DNA from 2 places in the Shewanella sp. YQ_9 genome. Region 1 is predicted to be linked to the other one. Evidence: riboswitches for the same ligand, from Rfam matches in the RefSeq annotation. Region 1 holds a riboswitch; the other holds the start of a gene.
What was found. A riboswitch is a leader RNA that binds a small molecule or an ion and turns the genes downstream of it on or off. The one in region 1 is predicted to bind thiamine pyrophosphate.
Positions count from the first base shown of each region.

Region 2: linked by a shared signal. The riboswitch ahead of ACF8D4_RS10150 (TonB-dependent receptor) and the one ahead of thiC (phosphomethylpyrimidine synthase ThiC) in region 1 are both predicted to bind thiamine pyrophosphate.

Region 1 covers NZ_JBICJO010000007.1:127,008-135,000, forward strand. The annotation lists gene ACF8D4_RS02355 (hypothetical protein) at 1-54, opposite strand, end outside; gene ACF8D4_RS02360 (hypothetical protein) at 145-1,008, shown strand; TPP riboswitch at 1,173-1,272, shown strand; gene thiC (phosphomethylpyrimidine synthase ThiC) at 1,501-3,597, shown strand; gene ACF8D4_RS02370 (bifunctional hydroxymethylpyrimidine kinase/phosphomethylpyrimidine kinase) at 3,599-6,085, shown strand; gene thiS (sulfur carrier protein ThiS) at 6,075-6,275, shown strand; gene ACF8D4_RS02380 (thiazole synthase) at 6,277-7,056, shown strand; gene thiH (2-iminoacetate synthase ThiH) at 7,049-7,993, shown strand, end outside.
Region 2 covers NZ_JBICJO010000033.1:154,850-162,842, reverse strand. The annotation lists gene ACF8D4_RS10185 (cytochrome b/b6 domain-containing protein) at 1-188, opposite strand, end outside; gene ACF8D4_RS10180 (helix-turn-helix transcriptional regulator) at 370-1,014, shown strand; gene ACF8D4_RS10175 (M61 family metallopeptidase) at 1,279-3,033, opposite strand; gene hinT (purine nucleoside phosphoramidase) at 3,274-3,630, shown strand; gene ACF8D4_RS10165 (PaaI family thioesterase) at 3,627-4,127, shown strand; gene ACF8D4_RS10160 (PaaI family thioesterase) at 4,124-4,576, shown strand; gene ACF8D4_RS10155 (YcfL family protein) at 4,594-4,983, shown strand; TPP riboswitch at 5,129-5,238, shown strand; gene ACF8D4_RS10150 (TonB-dependent receptor) at 5,294-7,450, shown strand; gene ACF8D4_RS10145 (hypothetical protein) at 7,514-7,774, shown strand; gene pnuC (nicotinamide riboside transporter PnuC) at 7,778-7,993, shown strand, end outside.

The DNA of each region.
Region 1 (7,993 bases):
TTTGAGCTTGGTCTGGATGAAATCATTAATCCCTGTTCCTGCCAACCAAGCCATTCTCAATCACATTCGATAGCCCCTTTCTTTGCCCAATCGCCTTTTAGTCAACAGCTTGGGTTTCAACCCCAATGCCTGGCGCAAGTTGGCATGGCTAAAAAAGCAGAGCAGGGGGATGGTGAGGCAAAGGGCAACGCCTTCAGCAGTTGGACTGTAGCGGGAGCCGCGCACTTAGTACTATTGCTGGGGTTATCCTGGTTTTGGCAGCAGGCCGAATGGCAAAGAGTGGTGACTGAGCCTGCCAAACCCAAGGCATTGCAATCCTATCTGTATTTCAGTCAGCCCAGCCCAAAACAGTTAACGCCAGTGCCGGAAGCCTTGGAGGAAGAAGCAATAACCCAGCCCAAGGAAGCGATAGAGGTTCAAAAAGCTGAGCAACAAAAACAGGCCGCCGAAGAGTCAGAGCAAGAGACTGAACAAGTGGCTGTTCAGGACCAGAAAGAGCAAAGGATCCCCAAAACTCGGGATCAAAGCGTTAAGCCTATTGCTAGAGTCATTGAAGAAACGAAAAATGCAGCCGTACCAGCCCCCGAGCGAGCAAATGACTTTAGACCGCAGCCGGCAGAGCAAGCTCAGCTGGACTTCAGTTCAAACGCATTAAAGTCTGCCCGAAAAGTATTGCAACACTCTCAACAGCAGGCGCTGCAGCAGTTATCACAGCAATATGCGGATAAGGCCACGGAACGCAAGAGCCTCAGTGAAATGGATGGGGAGATGGAAGTGCTTTGGGTCAATGACGCCGATGATTTCAATAAAGTGGCCAGTCTGGATCTGCCGCTCGACCCTAACCGTATCGTCAAGGATGGTGATACCTGCTATCGAGTCGTCAAGGTGCCGACTCCACTCAATCCCTATGCCGAAAACTTGGGTTTCCCATTTAAATGCGGTCAGACAGAAATGGAAAAAGCGCTCAAGGAGGCGGTGGCCAGCCGTCTAAAGCGGCTTGGTAAGTGAGTTTTGCAATCAATTTATTTGATTTTAAATAAATTTATTTTTCAACTTTTGAAATTATTTTAATTTAATTCAAACAATTAAGCTATGATTTTAAGTGATTCAATCCTGTGGCTCGTTTTGTCATTGGGCTTGTTTCCCGCTTCGGCTTGTGCTTATACTCGGCAGCAATCTTGTCGGAGTGCCCTCTGGGCTGAGACCGTTTATTCGGGATCCGTTGAACCTGATCAGGCTAGCACCTGCGAAGGAAACAAGCATTCAGCTGCAGCATTACCGCAGCCACTGCGAGCAAAAATCTATGCCAAAGGCTTTAAAGAGCCGAGGCGATATCTGGCTTCTCAAGCGGACATTGAACTGACCTGAAACCACGAGGTCAGTCTGCCAACACCGCCGGAGGAGGACTCCAAATCAAGGAGTTTAACCAGTCAGCTTGCGCCGCTTATTATTCAACTCTCCTGACAAGCAATTTCATTTTCCAAAAGAGTGAGCTTGCTTATGTCAAATCGTCAATCCAATCGTCGTCAAACCCGAGAGGCCGCCCAGGCCTTTATCGATAACCTTAAACCCTTGCAGCATCCCAATTCACAGAAGCTGTTTGTTCAGGGCTCCCGGGCCGATATTCAGGTAGCCATGCGCCAAATCAGGCAGACAGACACCCGAATACCAACCCAAGATGGCAGCGAGCAATTTGAACCCAATCCCGCTGTACGTGTTTATGATTGTGCCGGCCCTTATTCAGATCCCAACGCGGGTATCAATGTGCGCCAGGGTCTGGATAAATTGCGCCAGGGCTGGATCTTAGAGCGTGATGATACGCAAGAGCTGACTTCGGTCAGCTCCAGTTTTACCCAGCAGCGGCTGGCGGATGAAGGGCTGGATCATCTGAGATTCGACGCTTTGCCCAAACCGCGCCGGGCCAAGCCGGGTAAGCGGGTGACCCAATTGCATTACGCCCGCGCCGGCATTATCACTCCTGAAATGGAATATATCGCCATTCGTGAAAATATGGCCCGGGCCAACGAAGCGCTTGCCAAAGATCCGCAGCTGGCCCGCAAGGCCAAAGGAGAAGCCTTTGGTGCTATAGTTGCCACGCCGATAACCCCTGAGTTTGTCCGCAGCGAAGTGGCCCGTGGCCGCGCCATTATTCCCGCCAACATCAACCATCCGGAAGCCGAGCCTATGATTATCGGCCGTAACTTTTTGGTGAAGGTCAACGCCAATATCGGCAATTCGGCGGTGACCTCTTCCATCGAGGAAGAGGTGGAAAAACTGGTGTGGGCCACCCGTTGGGGCGCAGATACGGTAATGGATCTGTCCACCGGCCGTTATATCCACGAAACCCGCGAATGGATAGTACGCAACTCGCCTGTGCCCATAGGTACTGTGCCCATCTATCAGGCGCTGGAAAAGGTCAACGGTATTGCCGAAGATCTCAGCTGGGAAGTGTTTCGCGACACCCTGATAGAGCAGGCCGAACAAGGGGTGGATTACTTCACCATTCATGCCGGGGTATTGCTGCGCTATGTGCCCATGACAGCCAATCGGGTGACAGGTATGGTATCCCGTGGCGGCTCCATTATGGCCAAGTGGTGCCTGAGCCATCATAAGGAAAACTTCCTCTACAGCCATTTCCGCGACATCTGTGAGCTTTGCGCCGCCTATGATGTTTCTCTGTCGCTCGGTGACGGCATGCGCCCCGGCTCGATTGCCGATGCCAACGACGAGGCTCAGTTTGCCGAGCTGGAAACCTTGGGTGAGCTGGTGAAAATCGCCTGGGAATACGATGTGCAGACCATTATCGAAGGGCCGGGCCATATTCCTATGCAGCTGATCAAAGAGAATATGGACAAGCAGCTTGAGTACTGTGATGAGGCCCCTTTCTACACCTTGGGGCCCCAGACCACGGATATTGCGCCCGGCTATGATCATTTCACCTCTGGCATAGGCGCGGCGATGATTGCCTGGTACGGCTGCGCCATGCTTTGTTACGTGACCCCCAAGGAGCATCTGGGCTTACCCAACAAAGAAGACGTTAAACAAGGGCTTATTGCATACAAAATTGCGGCGCATGCCGCCGATGTCGCCAAGGGACATCCTGGTGCCCAGCTGCGCGACAATGCGTTGTCCAAGGCCAGATTCGAGTTTCGCTGGGAAGATCAATACAACCTGGGGTTGGATCCCGATACCGCCCGGGCGTTCCATGATGAATCCCTGCCTCAGGAGTCTGCCAAGGTGGCGCATTTTTGCTCCATGTGCGGCCCCAAATTCTGCTCGATGAAAATCACCCAAGATGTACGCGACTATGCTGCGTCTCTGGCTGCATCCTTGTCTGCATCTCAGCTAGCTTCAGGGGAGGCGTCAGAGCCAGACTCGGCAGAGCGACAAACCGAGCCAGTGCAGGCTGAAGAACTGACGGCACAGCCGCTGGAAGTACTGGATGCCGAGGCGGGGATGGCGCGGATGTCGGCGCAGTTCAAGGCCAGTGGCAGCGCCCTGTATCATCCGGCTACGGCAAGCGAAAAGTCTTTGTCCGAGTCCAAGCCCAAGTCCAATCCCGAGCCAGAGGCTACACGCTATGAAGAGGAAGCCTGAAATGGCGGCTGATAAAAGGCCGATAGTCTGGAGCATAGCCGGCTCAGACAGTGGCGGCGGCGCCGGGATCCAGGCCGATCTGGCCACCTTCAGTAATCTTGGCTGTCATGGTTGCTCTGTTATCACCACTTTGACCGCCCAAAGCAGTGTGGCGGTGACGCTAACCGAGGCGGTGAGCGAGGAGATGTTGCTGGCGCAGCTCAATGCTCTGCTCGGTGACTTGCCGCCCAAGGCGATAAAAATCGGCTTGCTCGCCAATCAAGCGCAGTTGCAGCTGCTTTGTGACTGGTTGGCTCGGCACCTACCTGATGTTCCTTTGGTGGTCGACCCCGTCATGGTGGCCAGTTGCGGCGATGCACTCTCAAAGAGCACTGCAACGGGCGCAGCGCGGCTCGATTACCGGCCGCTGGCGGCGCTCGCCACTGTACTGACCCCCAATATTCACGAGCTGGCGTTGCTGAGTCGCAGCGATATTCATGACTTTTCTTCCTGGCAAGATGCGGCAACTTGCCTGGCAAACGAACTGCCTTGCCATCTCTTGGCCAAGGGCGGGGATTTCGAGGCGGGGATCGCGCGCGGTCTGGCAGAAGACTTATTGCTTTTTAAAGACTTGCCTCACAGCTCCGGGTTGCATCAACGGCAGGGGTTTGTGTTGGCGAGCCCAAGACAAGCATCCAGCAACAACCATGGCAGCGGTTGCACGCTATCCAGTGCCATAGCGGCATTTTTGGCCCACGACTGGATCTTGCCCGATGCCCTGATCCTGGCCAAGGCCTATATCAATGGCGCTTTGGCGCAGAGTTATCGGGTAGGCCGTGGTCCCGGCCCCTTAGGTCGCCCCGGGGCTTGTCTGGCCGCCGAGCTTATGCCTGTCATCTGGCCGCTGGAGGATTATCCTTGGGGCAACCCAGCCCAGGTGCTTGGCGCCCCTTGGCTTGCAGCGCCAACCTCTGCTGATGCCGTTAGTGCTGAAGGCTTCAAAACGCTGCCCCATAATTTGGGTATCTACCCGGTCGTGGCCGATGTCGAATTGCTGGAAGTCTTACTCAAGGCAGGCTGCCGCACCATTCAATTGCGTCTCAAGGGGGAAGTACAGCCCGGTTCGAGCGCCGAGCAGGCGATCATTCGCGCCATCGCGCTCGGGCGCCAATATCAGGCGCGGGTCTTTATCAATGATCACTGGCAACAGGCCATTGCCCACGGCGCCTTTGGTGTGCATTTGGGCCAGGAGGATCTCAGCCAGGCATCCCTTGAGGCCATCCAAGGGGCGGGTATGGCGCTGGGGTTATCCAGTCATGGTTATTTCGAGGCGCTGCTTGCATTGCGCCACAGGCCCAGTTATCTGGCCCTCGGACATATCTTTGCCACCACGACCAAAGTAATGCCATCTCTGCCCCAGGGACTGGCGCGCCTTGGCGCCTACAGCGAAACTTTCGGCTCCTTGCTGCCGACGGTCGCCATAGGCGGCATTGACGAGCATAACCTTGATGCCGTCAAGCATACCGGTGTGGCCAATGTCGCCGTGGTGCGGGCCATTACCGAGGCCGCCGAGCCGGTAACGGCCTTCAGGCGCCTGACACAAAGCTGGTTAGGGCGAGCAGCCGCTATTGCAAGTGGGATTAGCTATGCTCAACAAAATACTGGAGTTCAGGGCAGTGCCGGGCTGAGCGATCGCGACTTTATCCGTTACGGCAGCCAGTTGCTGCTGCCCAGAGTCTCAGAAGCGGGGCAGCTCGCCTTACGGGCAAAGACGGTCGCTATAGTGGGGCTCGGAGGCCTTGGCCATCATCTGGCGCACTCTTTGGCCGCCGCCGGTGTAGGGCGTCTCATTCTTATCGATCCCGATATTGTCGAGCTGGGTAATCTGCCGAGGCAACTGCTCTACAACGAGCAGGATATCGGCCGTTTGAAGGTCGACGTGGCCAAGGAAAAGCTGGCGCGCGATTATCCAAACTGCCTGATTGAGATTGAGCCCGAACTGTTTGGCCCCAAGAGCGCGGAGCTTATTCGCGAGGCGTCGCTGGTATTGGATGCCAGCGATAATTTCCTTTGCCGTCATAACCTTAATCAAGCCTGTGTGAAGCTGGGCAAAGAGTTGATTGCGGCGGCGATCAGCGCCGATTCCGGCCTGCTGTGTCATACCGCCCCTTGGCTTAACCCCGAGGCGGGCTGTTATGAATGCCTGTTCCCGCGAGACAGCACAGGCTCGGGGCGCTGCCGCGACATGGGGGTGCTGGGTCCTGCGGTGCAAACCCTGGCAGCGATGCAGTCGCTGGCAGCCATCAATACTCTGCTTGGAGAGCGCAGCACCCTGGGACGGCTCATCAGCTTGGATTGCCGAACTTTAAGCGTGCGTGAGGCTGCGCTTTGCGCCGACCCAGCATGTCCTTGCTGTCAAACCCACACTCAGGCTGGAAATCAAACCGAAGCTCAATTTATGACAGGGCGCCCTGAGCTTAGCCGTGAGGAGAATCGTGATGCAAATTAAGATAAACAATCAAGTCAAAGAGTTGCCTGAAGCTATGACGCTGTTACAGCTGCTCGAGTGGTGTGAGATAGCGCCTGGAAGCGTGGCGCTGGTGCGTAATGGCGCCGTAGTGCCCAGATCTCAGTGGCCAATGCTTGAATGTCAAAGCGGAGACAGTCTCGAGCTGTTTTCCGCCGTAGCCGGAGGTTGATATGTTGCAAATTGGCGAGTTTGAATTTCAATCCAGGCTATTTGGCGGCACCGGCAAGTTTGCATCGGCAGAGCTGATGCAACGCTCGCTCGTGGCCAGTGGCGCCGAGTTGGTTACTGTGGCGATGAAGCGGCTCGATTTTAACCAGGGTAGTGATGAATTGCTGGCACCGCTCAAAGAGCGCGGCGTGCAGCTGCTGCCCAATACATCCGGGGCCCGCAATGCCAGGGAGGCAATTTTTGCCGCCGAGCTGGCACGGGAGATGCTGGGCACCCAACTATTGAAGCTGGAGATCCACCCGGATCCCCGTTATCTATTGCCGGATCCGGTAGAAACACTGGAAGCGGCCCGGGTCTTGTGCAGCGAAGGTTTTACCGTACTGCCTTATGTACATGCCGATCCCGTGCTGTGCTTGCGCCTCGAAGAGGTAGGCTGCGCCGCCGTGATGCCGCTTGGCAGTCCCATAGGTTCCAATCAGGGGCTGGCCACAGAACCCTTTTTGAAGATCATCATAGAGCAGGCCAATGTGCCTGTGGTGGTGGATGCCGGGATCGGCGCGCCGTCTCAGGCGATGCGGGCGATGGAGTTGGGCGCCGATGCCGTGCTGGTTAATACTGCCATCGCCTCCAGCTTGGATCCCGTGACCATGGCGGGCTGCTTCAAAGATGCGGTGCGCGCCGGGCGAGCGGCCTATCTTGCCGGACTCGGGGCCATCAGCAATCGGGCCCAAAACACCAGTCCGCTGACCGGGTTTCTCAATTTGGGAGAAAACCATGGCTGATTTTCTTGAGCGTTTTACCGCTATCGACAGAGATCTACTGCGCCTTGCTATTGCCAGTGTCAGCGCCGCCGATGTTGAGCGCTGTATGGCGCGGCCCGAGACGATAGCGCACAATCCCTCGGCCTTGCCCATTCTTTTGTCACCGGCGGCCCGGGAATTTCTCGAGCCTATGGCGCAGCTCTCTGCTTCGCTCACCCGCAAGAAGTTCGGCGCCAACATAGGTCTCTATGCGCCGCTCTATGTTTCCAATCTATGCGCCAATGATTGCGACTACTGCGGTTTCAGCATGAGCAATAAAATTCGCCGCAAGACCCTAAGCCAGGCCGAACTGGATGCTGAAATTGCCATTCTCAAGCAGCGCGGCTTTGATTCTGTGTTGCTGGTTTCCGGCGAACATGAAACCAAGGTAGGGCTGGATTATTTTGCCCAGGCGCTTTTGAGGCTCAAGAAGGACTTCAGCTATCTGGCGATTGAAGTGCAGCCCCTCGCCGAAGCGGGCTATCGGCGCCTTGTTGATGAGGGACTGGATGCCGTGATGGTATATCAGGAGACCTATCAGCCCGCCACCTATGACCGCCATCATCTCAGAGGCAATAAAAAGGACTTTGGTTTCAGGCTCAATACACCGGACAGGGCCGCCAGGGCCGGGGTCGACAAGATAGGCCTGGGGGTCTTGCTCGGGCTGGATGATTGGCGCCTGGACTCGGCACTGATGGGATTGCATCTGGACTATCTGCAGCAAAAGTACTGGCGTAGCCGCTTCAGCGTGTCGCTGCCAAGGCTCAGGCCCTGCGTTGGCGGAGTAACGCCGGCTGTTACCCTGGATGATGCCGGATTGGTGCAGCTAATCTGCGCCATGCGCTTGTTCAGCCCGGCGCTGGAGTTGAGTCTCTCTACCCGGGAGAGCGCCTCACTCAGGGATAATCTATTGCCCCTA
Region 2 (7,993 bases), on a different contig from region 1:
TGCAGTGTCTTCAGGCCGATTTTGGCGTCGAGACCACTGATCCCGAAGTCAGATTTGAACATCATTACCCCGCCGATGATCACCAGCAGCAGCACCAAAAGCAGGTTTATCCAATGAAAAAGGCGAGTGGGAAGATCCCATGCCTTATAGCGAGACAGGCGCACTTCGCCCGCAGTATTTGTTTCCATGTTTGATCCCCCAGATCTGTTTTACCCCTTTATGTTAACGCCTGTAGCGGCGCTTGTTCAGTTAACTCTTATTCATTTTGAGTTTTTGGTAAGGAATCTGTACTTCCATTTCAAGCAGTTGTCTGCTTTGATACTCATGTTGCAGCAATGTAAATTTTTATTTTTTAGCTGAGGGCAGCCTATGTTCAATGTGATGCACTGGCTGGTGGTTTCCAGATCCGCGCTGTTGACCGAGCTGATGGATAGCCGTTGGCCGCAGGAGTTTCTGGTACGCTTGTCCTGCTTATCTCCCGATAGATGGCACACAGATGCCTTGGGAACTGATGTCGACATGTTGTTGCTGGATTTGGCCACTGTGGAACCGGCCTTGGGCTATAAGATTCTTAAACAGGCCACCAGGAATCGCGGTTGCAAAGTGGTGTTACTGCATTATCCCAGAAGGGTGGAGTATGAATGCCTGTTGTTGCCGTCTGTGGTCAAGGCGGTTTTCTATCCCGAGGCGACCTTGGCACAGTTGGGCCGTGGCCTGGATATTGTGCAGAAGGGTGGCTGCGACATTCCTTTTGAGTTGCAATCTCGGCTGGCCAAGGGAGAGCTTAGTGGCGATGTACTGACTTTCAGGGAGCGGGAGGTGCTGCAGGCGCTACTGGCCGGGCTCAGTAATCAACAGATTGCCACTTCCCTTTATGTCAGTGAAAGTACGGTCAAGACCCATCTCTATCGGGTGTTTCGCAAACTGAATTTAAGCAACCGAGCCCAGGTGATGGCCTGGGCCCAGCGTCACTTGATGGCCGATGTGGCCGAGAGTCAAGGCTCAGGCAGTTAGGGAAGGTGCGAATAAGTCCTCGCGGCACTCTGGCTTACACAGCAATTGGCGTTCAAGGCATCTGACTGAAGGCATGCCGGGGCCTGTCGAAGTCGGATAACGTAGAGAGCCGGTTGCTGTGAAAGCCCCAAAGGGCGTGGCTTACAGGCTTGCCTGCTGTGTTATGCTTCTTGCAAAGGACTAGGGCCATTTGCTGCGAACCACGCCTTGCATCCAGGCCTGTAAGCCTACGCAGAGCACGCATGGGACTTGTTCGCACCTTCCTTAACCCAGCCAGGCCTTGGCTTTGGCTGGATCGGTGAGCTTGAGTGACACAGTATCTATTGCCGCCGGGTTGATAGGCAGTTGGCCTGTCATCAGTTCATCACGGCGGAAGAAGTGCAGCTCCAGACTATCGCCGGGCTCATATTGTTGCAGTTCATTTTCAAATTGAGCGCCGACCTGCAGACCATTGGCGGCAATCAGCAGATCCTGAGCCGCGAGCCCGGCGCTGTGAGCCGCGCTGCCATTGGTCACACTCACAATCCTTAACCCCAGGACTTCAGCCTTGTAGCGGGCTCCGAAGCCGATTTTTTGCCCCTCAACATCCCCGCCGCCCTGATCCTGAGCGCCTTGGGCACTGCGAAGTTGCATCTCGATTCCGAATTGCGCCAGCAGGGGCGCCAGTGGCAACTCTTGGGTATTATCCACAAAGGCAAATTCTGCGCTGGCATCCCGGCCAAGCAGCTCCTCGTAGAGGCGGCGATGGGAGTCATCTTCAGTGCCTATACCCTGACTGCCAAAGGCCTGCCACAGCTTCTGCATCAGGTTATCCAGTGTGTATTCTCCCTGGGTTTCCAGTCTCAGAGTCAAGTCCAGATACAGGGCAAACAAAGCTCCCTTGGTGTAATAGCTGACGATGGCGTTGGCGGCGTTTTCATCCTGTTTGTAGAACTTGGTCCAGGCATTGAAGCTCGAATCTGTCAGGCTCTGCAACTGCCTGCCCGGCATGCGATACACCCGGGTCATGGTCTGGGATAGCATCTCCAGATATTGCTCATTGGAAACCCTGTTGGCTCTGAGTGTCATCAGGTCATCATAGTAGGAAGTGATACCTTCATAAGCCCACAGCTGACGGGTGTAGCTCTCAGCCTCCAGCGCATAGGGAATGAAGCTGGCAGGCTTAATGCGTTTGACGTTCCAGCTGTGGAAGTATTCGTGACTGCAGAGCGACAGATAAGTGCGGTAATCCTTGTTGACCGGCATCTCCATACTCAGCGGCAGATCCTTACGGGAGCAGTGCAGGGCGGTGGAGGCTCTGTGTTCCAGTCCTCCAAAGCCATTGCCTAATACCTGGGTCATAAACAGGTAGCGCTCAAACGGCGCTTCACCGAAGAGGCGGATCTGGCTCTCGCAAATAGCCTTGAGATCGTCAAGCAGTCTGGGCATGTGGCAGCGGTGACGCCCGGTCAGTATCACATCATGGCGCACGCCACAGGCCTCAAAGCTGCCGTGGGTAAAGGTGCCCATCTCCACCGGATGGTCGATAAGCTCATCATAGTTGGCGGCGCTGAAACGGCCGAACTGCCACTCTTCACCCTCGATTCGACTCAGGGTTGTTGCCAGCTGCCAGTTGGCTTCCTCCTCCGGGGGCAGAATTTCCAGCTCCAGCGGCTCAAGCTCTTTGCCGGCCACCGCCAAAAAGACGCTGCTGCCGTTGAAAAAGCCGTGGGTCTGATCCAGGTGGGCGCTGCGCACCGACATATCCCAGGCATAAACCGAGTAGCGCAATTGCAGCGATTCGGCATTGGAATCTATCAGCCAGCGCTGCTTGTCAAGCTGAGTAATGCTGAGCGGACGCTCCAGCTCATCAAAGGCTTTAATATCTATGATATTGCGACAAAAATCGCGAACCATGTAGCTGCCCGGGATCCAGGATGGCAACCAAAGTTCCTGTTTCGGAGCCGGTGCCTGAATGGTGATTTTGACCTCGAACAGGTGAGCGTGGGGATCTATGGGGCAAATCTGATAACTGATCATCTGATATCCGTATGAATCGTTGGCGAGTGCCGGGAGCCAAATTGAGTGCTATCCGGCTGAGCATGGCGACAATGCTGCCAAAAAAGCCAGGCTGCGGCAATTGCTGCCGAGTTTTAAATGGCTTGAGGTTCAAATCGCCGTGGCCAATTACATCTCCGGGCCGAATGGTATTATACTGCCAAGAACACAGAGGTTTGGCCCTTGGGCCGAGCCTGAACCGATACACCGGAGAGTGGCAAAATGGCCGAAGAAACCATATTCAGCAAAATTATCCGCCGTGAAATTCCCACGGACATTCTGTATCAGGACGAACTGGTAACCGCCTTTCGGGATATCAATCCCAAGGCGCCCACCCATGTACTGATAGTGCCCAATCATCTGATCCCCACAGTCAATGACGCCAAGGCCTCGGATGAGCAGGCCATAGGCCGTATGGTGACTGTGGCTGCCAAGCTAGCCGCCGAGGCCGGGATCGCCGAGGACGGTTATCGTTTAATCATTAACTGTAATGAACATGGCGGCCAGGAAGTGTTTCATATCCACATGCATCTGCTTGGCGGTAAAGCCTTGGGGCCTATGGTGAGTTCAGCGTCATGAAAGTGAATCCGGAGTTTTTCCCGCTGACGACTCTGGCTACCCGTTTCGTCAACCAGTTGGCCCAGTGCCGCCGTCTCGGGCTCAAGGTGCATGAGGCCAGTGAGCACCATGTACTGATAGAGTTGCCTTACAGCACCGAGCTGGTGGGTTACCCTGAAACCGGAGTTATTCATGGTGGGGTTATCACCACATTGATGGATACTGCCAGTGGTTGCGCCGTGGTTTGTGCCATCAAGGACAAATATGGTTCGCTGGAGATCTCGCCAACTCTGGATCTGCGGGTCGACTATATGAAGCCTGCCGAGCCCCACAAGCCGGTGTATGGTTTTGCCGAGTGTTATAAGTTGTCATCCAGCGTCGCGTTCACCCGGGCCATCGCCTATCAGGACAGCATAGACGACCCCATCGCCCATGCGGTTGGCTCCTTTATGCGGATAAGTCCTGAAATGATAGGGGATACTTTCCGCAAGGCACTGATGGGTGAGGAAACAAAATGACAGATCCCAAGGCATCCATGGATGTAAAAAGCATAGTTGCTAAAGTGACAGAAACCAATGATTTCAGTCACTTGCTTGAGCATGTTCCCTATGCTCGCTTTATCGGCATGCAGGTGGACAGGTTTGGCGATGAACTGGTGTTTCGTCTGCCGGCCAAAGATGACAACATAGGTAACCCGGTACTGCCGGCCATTCACGGTGGCGTGATAGCCGGGTTTATGGAGATGTCGGCCATCATCCAGCTTATGGTGTTTATGCAAACCAGTAAGGTGCCCAAGGTGGTTGATTTTTCCATCGACTACTTACGCGCCGGTTATCATAAGGACAGTTTCGCCGAGTGCCGAATAACCCGTCAGGGGCGGCGAGTGGCCAATGTCAATATCGACTGCTGGCAAACCAACCGCAAACAGTTGATTGCAACGGCCAGGGCGCACTTTTTGATTGATTGAGAATAAGGGATTGGCAGATGAAAAAAGTCTTGGTAATAGCAGCAACCCTGCTGGCTCTGGCAGGCTGCGCCAACCATACGGCCGGGGTGTATGCCAGCTCGACCGGTGAAAGCCGCGCAGACAACAGCAGCTTTGCCCGCTCTGTGAGTGTGGGTGATCTTATGGCCAGAGGCGAGGGCGGCTTGCTCAGAGGCACAGCCACCATCAGCAGCAAGGTCGCTACCGATATGCGCATTCATTACAAGTTCACCTGGTATGATGCCAGCGGCTATACCCTGGATGATGAAGGTGTGTCCTGGAAGTCGGTCAAGCTGCATGGTAAACAGCAGTTGCAGGTGAGCGCCGTGGCGCCGAATCCGACCGCCAGCCGTTTTGAGATCTATGTGCGCGAGGCCTTTTCAAACTAATAGTTGAAACCTCGGCACCACTGCCGCCCGAGCCAATACTCCCGTTGAATGCTCAACACGGGAGTATTGGAATGGGCGGTTTTTTTATGCCCTCGGGTACAATTTGGCAACCTGGCTCACTTTTGTTGGTAACTCGTGTATACTGGCCCGCGCCAAGGGGTGTTTACCGCATTGCGGTTGACTGAGATGTCGTATGACGAACCCTTAGAACCTGATCCGGCTAGTACCGGCGTAGGAATGGGCCACAATTCGTGCACTTTCAACTCGCTTTCTTATTGCCGGATCTCAAACTGTGAATATTTGAGGTCCTATGTCCAAGTTTACCGTACCTACTCTGCTTGCCAGCACCATTCAGATGTTGCTGTGGGCACCCGTTCATGCCGCCGATAATCCCGGTGTTGAAAATCAAGATGAGCAACAAGCCATGGAAGTGATAGTCGTCAGCGGCGACTTTCGTGGCCTGACGCTGGAGAAGATGCCCTCCAGCGTGACTGTTATCGACGAGCAGCGCATTGAAGATCAAGGCGCCGAGCATTTCGAAGACATGCTGGGTAACGTCGCCAACTTCAACTGGTCAGGTGCCAGCTCCCGGCCAAGATACTTCCAGATCCGCGGCGTAGGTGAGCAGGAGCAATACCAGGGAGCGCCCAACTCCTCTGTGGGCTTTATTATCGATGATATCGATCTCTCCGGGCTGGGCAGCGTTTCCAGCCTGTACGACCTGCAGCAGTTTGAAGTGCTGCGCGGCCCCCAGGGTACCCGCTATGGCGCCAATGCCCTGGCCGGTCTTATCTATCTCAAGAGCAATGATCCCACAGACGTGTTCGAGCACGGCGCCGAAGTCTCGCTCGGTAATGATAATCTGCAAACCTTCAGCGGCTTCAGTTCCGGCCCAGTGACTGATTCCGGCAAGTTGCTCTATCGTGTGGCGCTGCAGCAACACAAGCAGAACGGTTATCGTGACAACCTGTATCTGGGCCGTGACGATACCAATGAGCGTGATGAATTCAGCGGCCGTATCAAGCTGCGCTGGTACGCCACCGACAAGTTGCAGGCGGACTTCACTCTACTGCACGCCGATTTTGACAATGGTTATGATGCCTGGACCCTGGACAATAACGGCTTCGATACCATTACCGATGCGCCGGGCGTCGACAAGCAGCGCACCACGGGCTCCAGTCTCAAGCTGAATTATACCGGCTTTGAGGCTTTTGAGCTGGTGTCCCTGTCAAGCTATGCCGCAACAGATCATCACCACGGTTACGACGGTGACTGGGCCAACCCGGATTACTGGGCCGGGAAAGAGTGCGGCGGCGCACCCTGTGAGTACGATTACACCTGGGATAAACGCGGCGAGCGCCGTACTCTGTCACAGGAGTTCAGATTCAGCTCCAACGAGGCCGGGCGGATTTTCGGCGGCAGCACAGACTGGCTGGCCGGGCTCTATTTTATGGATCTCGATGAGGACAATGATCTCTACTCTGAATACAACAGCTGGCCGGATGAAGTGCTGACTTCCCGCTACAGCGCCAGTAACTATGCGGTGTTTGCCCAGTTGGACTCAGATCTGGGAGCGGGTTACAGCCTGTCTATCGGTGCTCGTCTCGAGCGACGTGAGAGTGACTACAGCGACAGCAATGGTGATGCCTTTAGCCCATCGGAAAACATGTGGGGCGGCCATATTGCCCTGTCCAAGGCACTGGCTGAACACCATGAAGCCTATGTTCGGATAGCCAGGGGCTACAAGGCCGGTGGTTTCAATATGACGTTGCCCCAGGAGCTGGCCGACAAGAAAGAGTTCGATACCGAAATCCTCTACAACTATGAACTGGGGCTGAAATCCAGTTGGGCCGATGGCTTGCTGGATACTCGTCTGGCACTGTTCTTTATGGACAGGGAAGATCAGCAGGTAGCGGCCTCGCTGCAGGATCCTGTCGATCCCCAGCGCTTTATTCTGTTCACCGAAAACGCCGGCAGCTCCAATAACTATGGCGCCGAGCTGGAAGCCAACTGGTATCCCACAGATTCACTGCAGTTCTACACCAGTCTTGGGTATCTGCAGACAGAATACGGTGATTACCTGTATCAGGATAAATATGGCAACCCTGTGGATCTCAGCGGCCGGGAACTGGCCCACTCGCCGAGATGGACCTATAGTCTCGGCATGACCTGGCGCAATGACATGGGCTGGTTTGCCAACCTCAACAGCAGTGGCAAGAGTGCGTTCTACTATTCAGACAGCAATGACTCCCGCTCTGAAGACTATCAAGTGGTCAACGCCAAGCTGGGCTATGAGGCAGACAAGTGGTCGGTTTACCTCTGGGGCCGCAACCTGTTTGATGAAAAATACGGCGTGCGCGGTTTCTACTTCGGCAATGAGCCGGATCAGGACTGGGCCGAGAAACAATATATCCGCTACGGGGACCCACGCCAGATTGGTGTGACCTTCAAGGTCAAATTTATCTGATGGCATAAGCCGTTGTCGGCCGGGGCGTGTTGCAGCGCCCCGGTTCATTACAGGAGATGTAAAATGAAGTTAACTGCCGAAATCAGCATGTATCCGCTCCACGATGAGTATCTGGAGCCTATTCAATGGTTTATCAAGCGCCTGGACAGTTATGCCAACATAGAGAGAACCACCAATGCCATGGCGACTCAGGTGTGCGGTGATTATGCCGAGGTGATGGCCATGCTGGCCACTGAGATGCAGGCAGCGCACGAGAAATTTGGCAAGGCGGTGTTTGTCTGTAAATTTATCGGCGGTGAGCTGAACTTGGGCCACAGGGAATAACCCATGAGTGAATTCTGGCACTGGCTCGCCGAGGCCGGCTCTCAGGCCCAGGGCATGGGCGCCTGGGAAGCGGTAGCCGTGGTATTGGCCTTGGCCTATCTGCTGCTGGCCATGAAAGCCAATATCTGGTGTTGGGCGGCAGCCTTTGCCAGCACCGCCATCTACACTGTGCTGTTCTGGAAAGTCGCTCTGCTGATGGAGTCAGTGCTCAACGTCTAT